Linked DNA regions of Cohnella herbarum. The protein of the gene in region 2 interacts with the protein of the main gene of each other region in a pairwise test. Links are inferred from orthologs where the notes say so. Each region holds a gene or a part of one and is shown on either strand. Other genes may lie near its edges.

Region 1 (4,298 bases), 6.8 Mb from region 2 along the record:
AACCGAGTCGCTAGCCGCCTTAACCTTCGACTAGCTTCACGTAGTACTCCCGCTGACGCGGACCGTCGAATTCGCAGAAGTAAATGCCCTGCCAGCGACCGAGCAGCATCCTGCCTTCCGATACGATGATCGTCTGCGACGTGCCGGTCGTGATGGCTTTAAGATGCGAAGCCGTATTGCCTTCCGCATGTCTGTACTTCGGATGATTCCACGGGTACACTTCGTCCAGCCGCATCAAAACGTCGTGTTTCACATCCGGATCCGCGTTCTCGTTAATGGCGATTCCGGCGGTCGTATGCGGACAGTACACGACGACGACTCCTTCCTCCATCCCTTGTCTAGCTAAGCAAGCGGCGATTTGCCTCGTGATGTCGATCATTTCGTCGCGTCGCGTCGTTCGCAGCGTTTCCTTGGACAGCATGGACATTCTCCTCTTTCTCCTGACGATTCTTTTTTATTTTCGAGCAAGAACGGACATTTCACCACCCATAAGGTTTTCGAATAGGTTACATTAGATTTTTTAATAAAAAGGCGTTTGTACCGTAGCTTACTCATTGACGAAAGAAGTATTTATCTGGTAAAGTATCAATACCGACTAATTTAATAGGAATTATATTATATACAGCTCTCAAAGCTTCAGGAGGTACACGACAACGTGAGTTCCATGTTGCAGGGTCGCTGGTGGGGTTGGGGTTTTCGCAGCGCCGTCATGCTTTATTTCGTCGTATTGATTATTTTACCTATTCTAGGCATTTACGGTCAATCTTTGTCCGCGGGCTGGTCGACTTTCATGGATAACATCATGGAGCCGTTAGCTTGGAAAGCGGTCCTGCTTACGATCAAGCTGGCGTTAATCTCTACCGTGATTAACATGCTAGTCGGGACGATGTCGGCATGGGTACTTATCCGGTACCAGTTTCCGGGACGACGCCTTCTGAACAGCTTGGTAGACTTGCCGTTCGCTCTTCCGACGGCGGTAGCCGGTCTCATGATTTTATTGCTGCTAGGGCCGCACAGCTTCGTGGGCGAATGGGCGGAGAAGCTCGGGTTCACGATCTTATTTCATCAACCCGCCATTATTATCGCGATGGTATTCGTAACGTTTCCTTTTGTCATCCGCGCCGTTCAGCCTTTGTTGGAAGAGATGGACTCTTCGGAGGAAGAAGCTGCGTATACGCTGGGAGCCACGAAAGCGGCAACCTTCTGGAAGGTTATTCTGCCGAATATGCTTCCCGGCATATTAAGCGGAGCGATGCTCGCTTTCTCCAGAGCGCTTGCGGAATTCGGAGCGGTCGTGCTCGTAGCGGGTAACATTCCCGGTAAAACCTTGATCGCTTCGGTATATATTTTCGGAGAAATCGAGAGCGACAACGAGATTGGAGCTACGGCGGTCAGCGTCTTGCTGTTAACCTTCTCCTTCCTGATCTTATGGACGGTAAATTACGTTCAGATGAGGAGGAAGAACGGATGAGACGCTTATGGATCGGTTTAACCGTTGCCGTATTCGGTTTGTTGCTTATCGTTCCCGTCGTAAGAATCGCGATGGGCGCATTCGACGCAGGCTGGGGCGGGTTCGCTACTGGAATGTCCAGGCCGGAAACGGTTCATGCTTTGTACATGACGGGTTTGATCGTCGTGATTGTTACCGTAATCAATACGATGTTCGGAGTCATGCTGTCCCTCTACTTAGTAAGGGCAACTTGGCTGGGCAATCGGATTAAGCAACTTCTAAATAGCATCGTCGATCTGCCGTTCGCGGTATCGCCCGTTATCGGGGGATTGATGATCGTGCTTCTTCTGGGGCCGGAAACGGCATTGGGGGCATTGTTTAACAAAGCCGGAGTAGACATCGTATATGCATTGCCCGGAATGATTATCGCGACCTTGTTCGTTACGTTCCCGCTCGTTATCCGCGAGGTCATGCCGGTGTTGCAAGAGATCGGAAGCGCTCAGGAAGAAGCGGCATCTACGCTCGGAGCGAGCGCGTGGACGACGTTCTGGCGCGTAACTTGGCCTTCGATTCAATGGAGCGTCGTGTACGGCGTCGTACTCACGGTGGCGCGCGCATTGGGCGAATTCGGAGCGGTGCTTGTCGTATCCGGCAATATTTTGTTCAAAACCCAAACGGCAACGACGCTTGTCTATCAAGACGTCGAGAACTTTAATCTTACCGCGGCGAATTCCATCGCGTTAGTGTTGGCCGCGGGTTCGGTAACGTTACTGTTGCTCATGGAATGGGCCAAATCGAGAAGGGGAGTGCATTAAGATGCATATCGAGGTCAGCGGATTAAACAAGAAATTCGGCGATTTCCAAGCGGTTTCGAATGTGAGTTTCGAGATCGAAAAAGGCCAATTGATCGGCTTGCTAGGTCCGAGCGGTGGCGGCAAAACATCGATCCTTCGCATGTTGGCCGGTTTGGAATCCGTTGACGAAGGGGATATTCTGTTTCACGGCAAACGGGTGAACGATCTTCCCCCTCAAGAGAGAGGCATCGGGTTCGTGTTTCAGAACTATGCGCTGTTTAAGCATATGACCGTCGAGGATAATATCGCGTTCGGTTTGGAAGTAAAGAAATGGACTAAGCCCAAGATCAAAGCACGCGTAGCGGAGCTAGTCGAACTGACCGGACTTTCCGGCTTCGAGAAGCGGTATCCGCATCAGTTATCCGGCGGCCAACGGCAACGCGTCGCTTTCGCCCGCGCTTTGGCGCCCGAGCCGCAATTGCTGCTGCTCGACGAGCCCTTCGCAGCCATCGACGCCAAGATTCGCCATGAACTGCGCTCGTGGCTTCGCGATATGATCGATAGACTGGGTATTACGTCTATTTTCGTTACGCATGACCAAGATGAAGCGATCGAAGTCGCGGACCAAATCATGATCATTAACAAAGGGCGCCTAGAGCAGAAAGGCACCCCTTGGGAAATATATAAGAATCCGCAATCGCCGTTCGTTGCCGGGTTTATCGGCGAATCGACGATCGTAGACGACGTCTCTTCCCTGCATGGATTCGGCAATGCTTCCGATTGGCCGGGCACGAAAGCCCTTATTCGTCCGGAGTATGTGGAGGTAGGCAAGGCATCCGATTTCAAGCTGCTGTCGGCAACGGAAAAAGGAAGCGTTAGGCACGTGCATTTCCGCGGCAGCGAATGGTTGGTCGAGGTCGTCGTCGGGGCGTCGCGCCTGGTCACTTACCGGTCGTTGGAGAAGGAAATTCTTCATCCGGGCGACGAGGTCCAAGTATTGATCCATCGCGCATACCTCTTTAACGATAACGATAGCTGGGTAATGGAGAATAAGTTAAAAGAAGATCCGCTGCCGGTTCATATTTAAGATTCGACGGGAGCCTTCGAAGGCACCGCGGGAGGACAGCAATGAAGACGGGAAACCGTAAGCATGTACCTATACGCAGTTCAGCAATCTTCAGTCTGCTTATGCTCGTAACGATGATGTTGCTCGTCTCGGGTTGCGGGACGAATCAGTCTTCTAAAGTTACCGACACGGCGGTTGTCGATAAGGGAGACGTAACGCTTGTCGTCGGGGCTTATTCCGTCGTCAAGGACGCCTTAAAGGATATTTTGCCTGCTTTCAAAGCCGAATGGAAAGCGAAAACGGGACAGACGGTAGCTTTTCAAGAATCGTATGAAGCTTCGGGAACTCAAGCTCGGTCCATCGTTGGCGGCTTTGGAGCCGATGTTACGCTGCTCGCGCTTGAAGGAGATATCGAGAAGCTGGTGAAAGCCGGCCTTGTCGCTTCCGAATGGAATCAAACGCCGGATAAAGGCATGATAACGCGCTCGATCGTCGTACTAGGCACAAGGGTCGGCAATCCGCTCGGGATCAAGGACTTCGAAGATATCGCTAAGCCCGGGGTAAAGGTGTTATATCCGAATCCGAAAACATCGGGCGGAGCTCAATGGGACATTAACGCGATCTACGGGGCGGGCTTGAAGAAGTCCGAGATCGCTACCGGGACTAAGGATCCGGCTGCGGCCAAGAAGTTTCTGGAAGACGTTCACCGCAATATCGAGTCGATGGACAAGAGCGGCCGGGCTTCGATGGCGGCTTTCGAATACGGAGTCGGCGACGTTATCGTCACTTACGAGAACGAATTGCTTGCTCGAATCTCCCAGGGCGTACAATACGATATCGTCGTTCCGCCCAGCACGATCTTGATCGAGAATCCGGCTGCCGTCGTGAATCGGAACGCGGACCGTCACGGCGTTCGCGAAGCGGCGGATGCTTTCGTTCAATTCCTATATTCCGAAGAAGCCCAGAAGTTATTCGCCAAGCATGGCTT
Region 2 (4,383 bases):
ATTATTGGTCGGGTGTAGCGCTTGCCGGCGCCGAGATGTCATTCATGCCTCTTAAGGAAAAGAACGATTTTCTTCCGGACTATAGCGCCATAGCCCCGGCTGATCTCGAACGCGCCAAGCTTATGTTTCTCAACTACCCCAACAATCCGACTTCGGCGACGGCTACGCCTGAATTTTACGAACAAACCGTCGCTTTCGCCAAGAACAACGGAGTTGTCGTCGCTAGCGACTTCGCTTACGGAGCGATCGGCTTCGACGGCAATCGCCCGATCAGTTTTCTGGAGACGCCGGGCGCCAAGGAAGTCGGAGTCGAGTTTTATACGTTATCCAAATCGTATAACATGGCCGGATGGCGGGTCGGTTTCGCGCTCGGCAATCCGGAAATCATCGAAATGATCAACCTTATTCAAGATCATATGTATTGCAGTCTTTTCGGCGGGATTCAAGAAGCAGCGGCGGAAGCGTTATCCGGCTCTCAGCAATCGGTACGCGAGCTGGTTGCTACTTATGAAAGCAGGCGTAACGCGCTCTACGGAGCTCTCGAGGAGATCGGTTGGAAAGCGACCAAACCGGCAGGCTCTTTCTTCTGCTGGCTCCCCGTTCCGAAAGGCCATACTTCGATGTCTTTCGCCGACTTGTTGCTGGAACAGGCCGACGTCGTCGTAGCTCCCGGCTCCGGATTCGGAGAAAACGGAGAAGGTTACGTGAGACTTGGCTTGCTCACAACCGAAGACCGCTTGCGCGAAGTCGCGGCTAGAATCGGAAAATTAGGGCTGTTCTAAACCGTGAACATTGCCCCTCGTTTCTTTACAAGCCTTATGGGGCATGGTATTCTTAGGATAATTCGACGCCGATCGGAATTCGGCGCGGCCATATGAACGCATTGACGGGAAACGAATCGGATTCGGACATGTTCAGAGAGTAAATTTCTAGGCTGAGAGAATTTACCTTGTCCCCCGCTTCCCCCATCCCCGAGCGGACGGCGATGAGCCGGACAGTTCCTGCTGTTATCAGGGTCTTGAGAGGACGGTTGCCTCTATTTACAGGTGCCGTCAATGAAGGTGGTACCGCGGAAGTTAAACTCCCGTCCTTTGTTTAGGACTGGAGTTTTTTGTATGGCTTGATAAGGGGTTGAACTTATGGGAAAACGTATCGTTGTCAAAATTGGAAGCAGCTCTCTTACTTCGGACGAGGGCGGATTAAACCGTCAACATGTTCGATTTTTCGCGGATGAACTCGCCTCTTTGCATGCCGACGGACATCAAGTTCTGTTAGTCACTTCGGGCGCTATCGCGGCTGGTTTCCGCCGTCTCGGGTATAGCTCCCGACCGAAGCTGGTTCACGAGAAACAAGCGGCCGCCGCCGTCGGCCAAGCGCTGTTAATGGAAGCCTACCAAGAGGCCTTAAACGCAAGCGGCGTCATCGCCGCCCAAATTCTGCTTACCAGACCCGATTTCAGCAATCGAAGCCGGGCTCAGAATGCGACGAGAACGATCGAAGAACTGCTGAAACAGCAAGCCATCCCGATTATTAACGAGAACGACACCGTCGCCGTGGACGAAATCAAATTCGGCGAAAACGACTCCTTGTCCGCGCTAGTCGCTAATCTGGTTAAAGCCGACGGCTTATACATCTTGACGGACATGGATGGCGTCTATACCGGGGATCCTCGTAAAGTTCCGGATGCCGTAAGAATCGAACGCGTGGAAGTTCTATCCGACGAGTTGTACCGGATCGCCGGCGGAGCCGGTTCGTCCGTGGGCACCGGCGGCATGCGTTCCAAGATCGAGGCGGCCCGCATCGCGATGCAAGGCGGCGTTCCTCTCTTCGTCGGACGCGTATCCGAGCCGGGCGATCTCCTAGCGGCGGTCGCTGGACACGGCAAAGGCACTTATTTCGCCTCTTCTCTGCATTCCCTGTCCGCCAAGAAACATTGGGTCGGGTTTCTCTCCGTCCCCCAAGGCCGGATCGTCGTCGATGCCGGAGCCGAGGATGCCCTGCTCAACAAAGGCCGCAGTTTGCTTCCCGCAGGTATCATTGCCGCCGAAGGCGAGTTCCACCCCGGAGAAGTCGTGGAAGTCGTCAATTCCGATGGCCGGGTGCTCGGCCGGGGCGTAACGCATTATACCGCATGGCAAATTACCGCCGTTGCGGGCCTATCCAGCGAGGAAGCAATGAAACGAGTCGAGGTCTCGAGAATAGAAGTCATCCATAGAGACGAATGGGTCGTATCAACCATGATCAAGGAGGCCAATTCCCATGAGTGAAGTAAAGACGAAAGCCAGCTCGGCCAAGAAAGCCGCAGCCGTGCTTAATAGATTAACGACGGCACAGAAAAACGAGGCATTGCTTTTGATGGCGGATGCGCTCATCGCAGAACAAGACACGATTTTAATCGCTAACGAAGAGGATCTGGCAAGAGGAAGGGAACAGGGCACCTCATCCTCCCTGCTGGATCGGCTGAAGTTGACGCCTGCAAGGCTGAACGATATTGCCGAAGCGGTAAGACAGATCGTCGAGTTGCCCGATCCGGTCGGCGATTTGCTTGAAACCTATGAACGCCCGAACGGCCTGTTCATCGAGAAAAGACGCGTACCGCTTGGCGTTATCGGCATCATCTATGAAGCTCGTCCTAACGTGACCGTCGATGCAGCCACTTTATGTCTCAAATCGGGCAATGCCGTCGTCCTCCGCGGGGGTTCGGCAGCGATCTCTTCCAACAGAAGCATCATCGCCGTGCTTCGCGAGGCTTTATCCCGTTCCGCGATTCCCGCGGATGCGCTGCAACTGATCGAAGATTCCAACCGCAGCTCCGTAGACGAGATGCTTAAGCTGAACGGCTTATTGGACGTTATTATTCCTAGGGGCGGAGCTTCCCTTATACAGAACGTCGTGCAGAACGCGACCGTACCCGTCATCGAGACCGGCGCGGGCATTTGCCACACGTACGTCGACGAATCGGGCCAGTATGCAATGGCTGAAGCGATCGCCGTAAACGCCAAAGCTCAGCGACCTTCCGTATGCAACTCCATGGAAACCCTGCTCGTTCACGAATCGTTCGCCCGTCTTCATCTGAACGCGTTAGCGAACAAATTCCGCGAGATCAACGTCGAGCTTAAAGGCTGCGGCATCGCTCGGGATATCGTCCCTTGGATAAACTCGGCCACCGATGAAAATTACGCTACGGAATATAATGATTACATTTTGAACATTAAAGTGGTAAAAGATTTAGACGAGGCTTTGGAACATATTCAAAAATTCGGTACCCGGCATTCCGAATGCATCGTCACCGAGAACGAGGCTAACGCGGAACGATTCCTGCAAGAAGTCGACGCGGCAGCCGTCTATCGCAACGCTTCGACCCGTTTCACCGACGGCTTCGAATTCGGCTTCGGCGCGGAAATCGGCATCAGCACTCAGAAGCTTCACGCGCGCGGACCGATGGGTCTTCCCGCTCTTACCTCAACGAAATACCGGGTCGTAGGCTCGGGACAAATCAGATCATAGGAGCGTGCCAAGCCATGTCAAATCGCGATGCCTCCTCTTTGGGGAAAAACACCCTAATTTTCTACGGTGCGGGTTCGATGGCCGAAGCGATATTGCGAGGTTTAGTCGAAGCTAGCTTAACCTCCCCCAACAACATTACGGTCATGAACCGGTCTAATGCCGATCGTCTTCTGGAACTCGAACGCCAATACGGCGTCGTGCCGGCAACGACCGAGGACCTGAAAAAATCCGCTTTAACTTCCGCGGACGTCATTATTCTGGGAATGAAGCCGAAGGACTCGGCGAATGCCATTAAAGCGTTGCAGCCCCTGCTCCGTCCGGAACAGCTTATCGTCTCGGTTATTGCGGGCTTGTCGATCTCCACGATCCATCAGCTATTGGGACGCGAGCAGCCGGTCGTCCGCACGATGCCGAACACGTCAAGCACGATCGGTCTGGGCGCGACGGGAATCAGTTTTTCCGCTTCCGTCTCCGCTAGTCAACGCGAGTTTGCTCTTGCCATGTTCAATGCCGTCGGATTAACGGCGGTTGTCGACGAGCCTCTAATCGAAGCCGTCAACGGCGTATCCGGAAGCGGACCCGCTTACGTCTATTACTTAATGGAAGCGATGATCAACGCGGGCGTTCAGCTTGGTCTAACTCCCGAAGCGGCCAAAGACCTTACCGTTCAAACCGTGCGGGGCGCCGCTGAAATGGTGTTTACCACGGGAGAGAACCCGGGGGAGCTGCGGCGTAAGGTCACTTCCCCTAACGGCACGACCCAGGCGGCCATCGAAACGTTAGATCACTATTCCTTCCAAGAAGGCATGAACAAAGCGATCGTACGCTGCGCGGACAGAGCCCGCGAGATGGGCGACGCGATTCGCGCGGAAGCCG

Evidence for each region. Proteins that work in one complex are often made in the same cells at the same time.
Region 1: the proteins of HH215_RS04240 (region 2) and HH215_RS32595 interact in binary tests that used the Escherichia coli proteins (3 or more experiments, as listed by UniProt). The link is inferred for Cohnella herbarum from one-to-one orthologs.

The regions. Positions count from the first base shown.
Region 1 is NZ_CP051680.1:7,775,210-7,779,507, forward strand. Bases 1,383-4,298 are described here. They hold HH215_RS32595 (sulfate/molybdate ABC transporter ATP-binding protein), read left to right. Parts: upstream 1,383-2,266; coding sequence 2,267-3,331; downstream 3,332-4,298. Other genes in these bases: cysT (sulfate ABC transporter permease subunit CysT), read left to right, coding at 1,383-1,471; HH215_RS32590 (sulfate ABC transporter permease subunit), read left to right, coding at 1,468-2,265; HH215_RS32600 (sulfate ABC transporter substrate-binding protein), read left to right, coding at 3,373-4,298. Outside these bases: HH215_RS32580 (secondary thiamine-phosphate synthase enzyme YjbQ), read right to left, coding at 20-421; more of cysT, read left to right, coding at 665-1,382. UniProt on the Escherichia coli protein: Part of the ABC transporter complex CysAWTP involved in sulfate/thiosulfate import. Responsible for energy coupling to the transport system.
Region 2 is NZ_CP051680.1:1,009,024-1,013,406, reverse strand. What follows is about bases 1,384-4,383. They hold HH215_RS04240 (glutamate-5-semialdehyde dehydrogenase), read left to right. Parts: upstream 1,384-2,259; coding sequence 2,260-3,507; downstream 3,508-4,383. Other genes in these bases: proC (pyrroline-5-carboxylate reductase), read left to right, coding at 3,522-4,383; proB (glutamate 5-kinase), read left to right, coding at 1,384-2,267. In the rest of the region: HH215_RS04250 (pyridoxal phosphate-dependent aminotransferase), read left to right, coding at 1-782; more of proB, read left to right, coding at 1,140-1,383. UniProt on the Escherichia coli protein: Catalyzes the NADPH-dependent reduction of L-glutamate 5-phosphate into L-glutamate 5-semialdehyde and phosphate. The product spontaneously undergoes cyclization to form 1-pyrroline-5-carboxylate.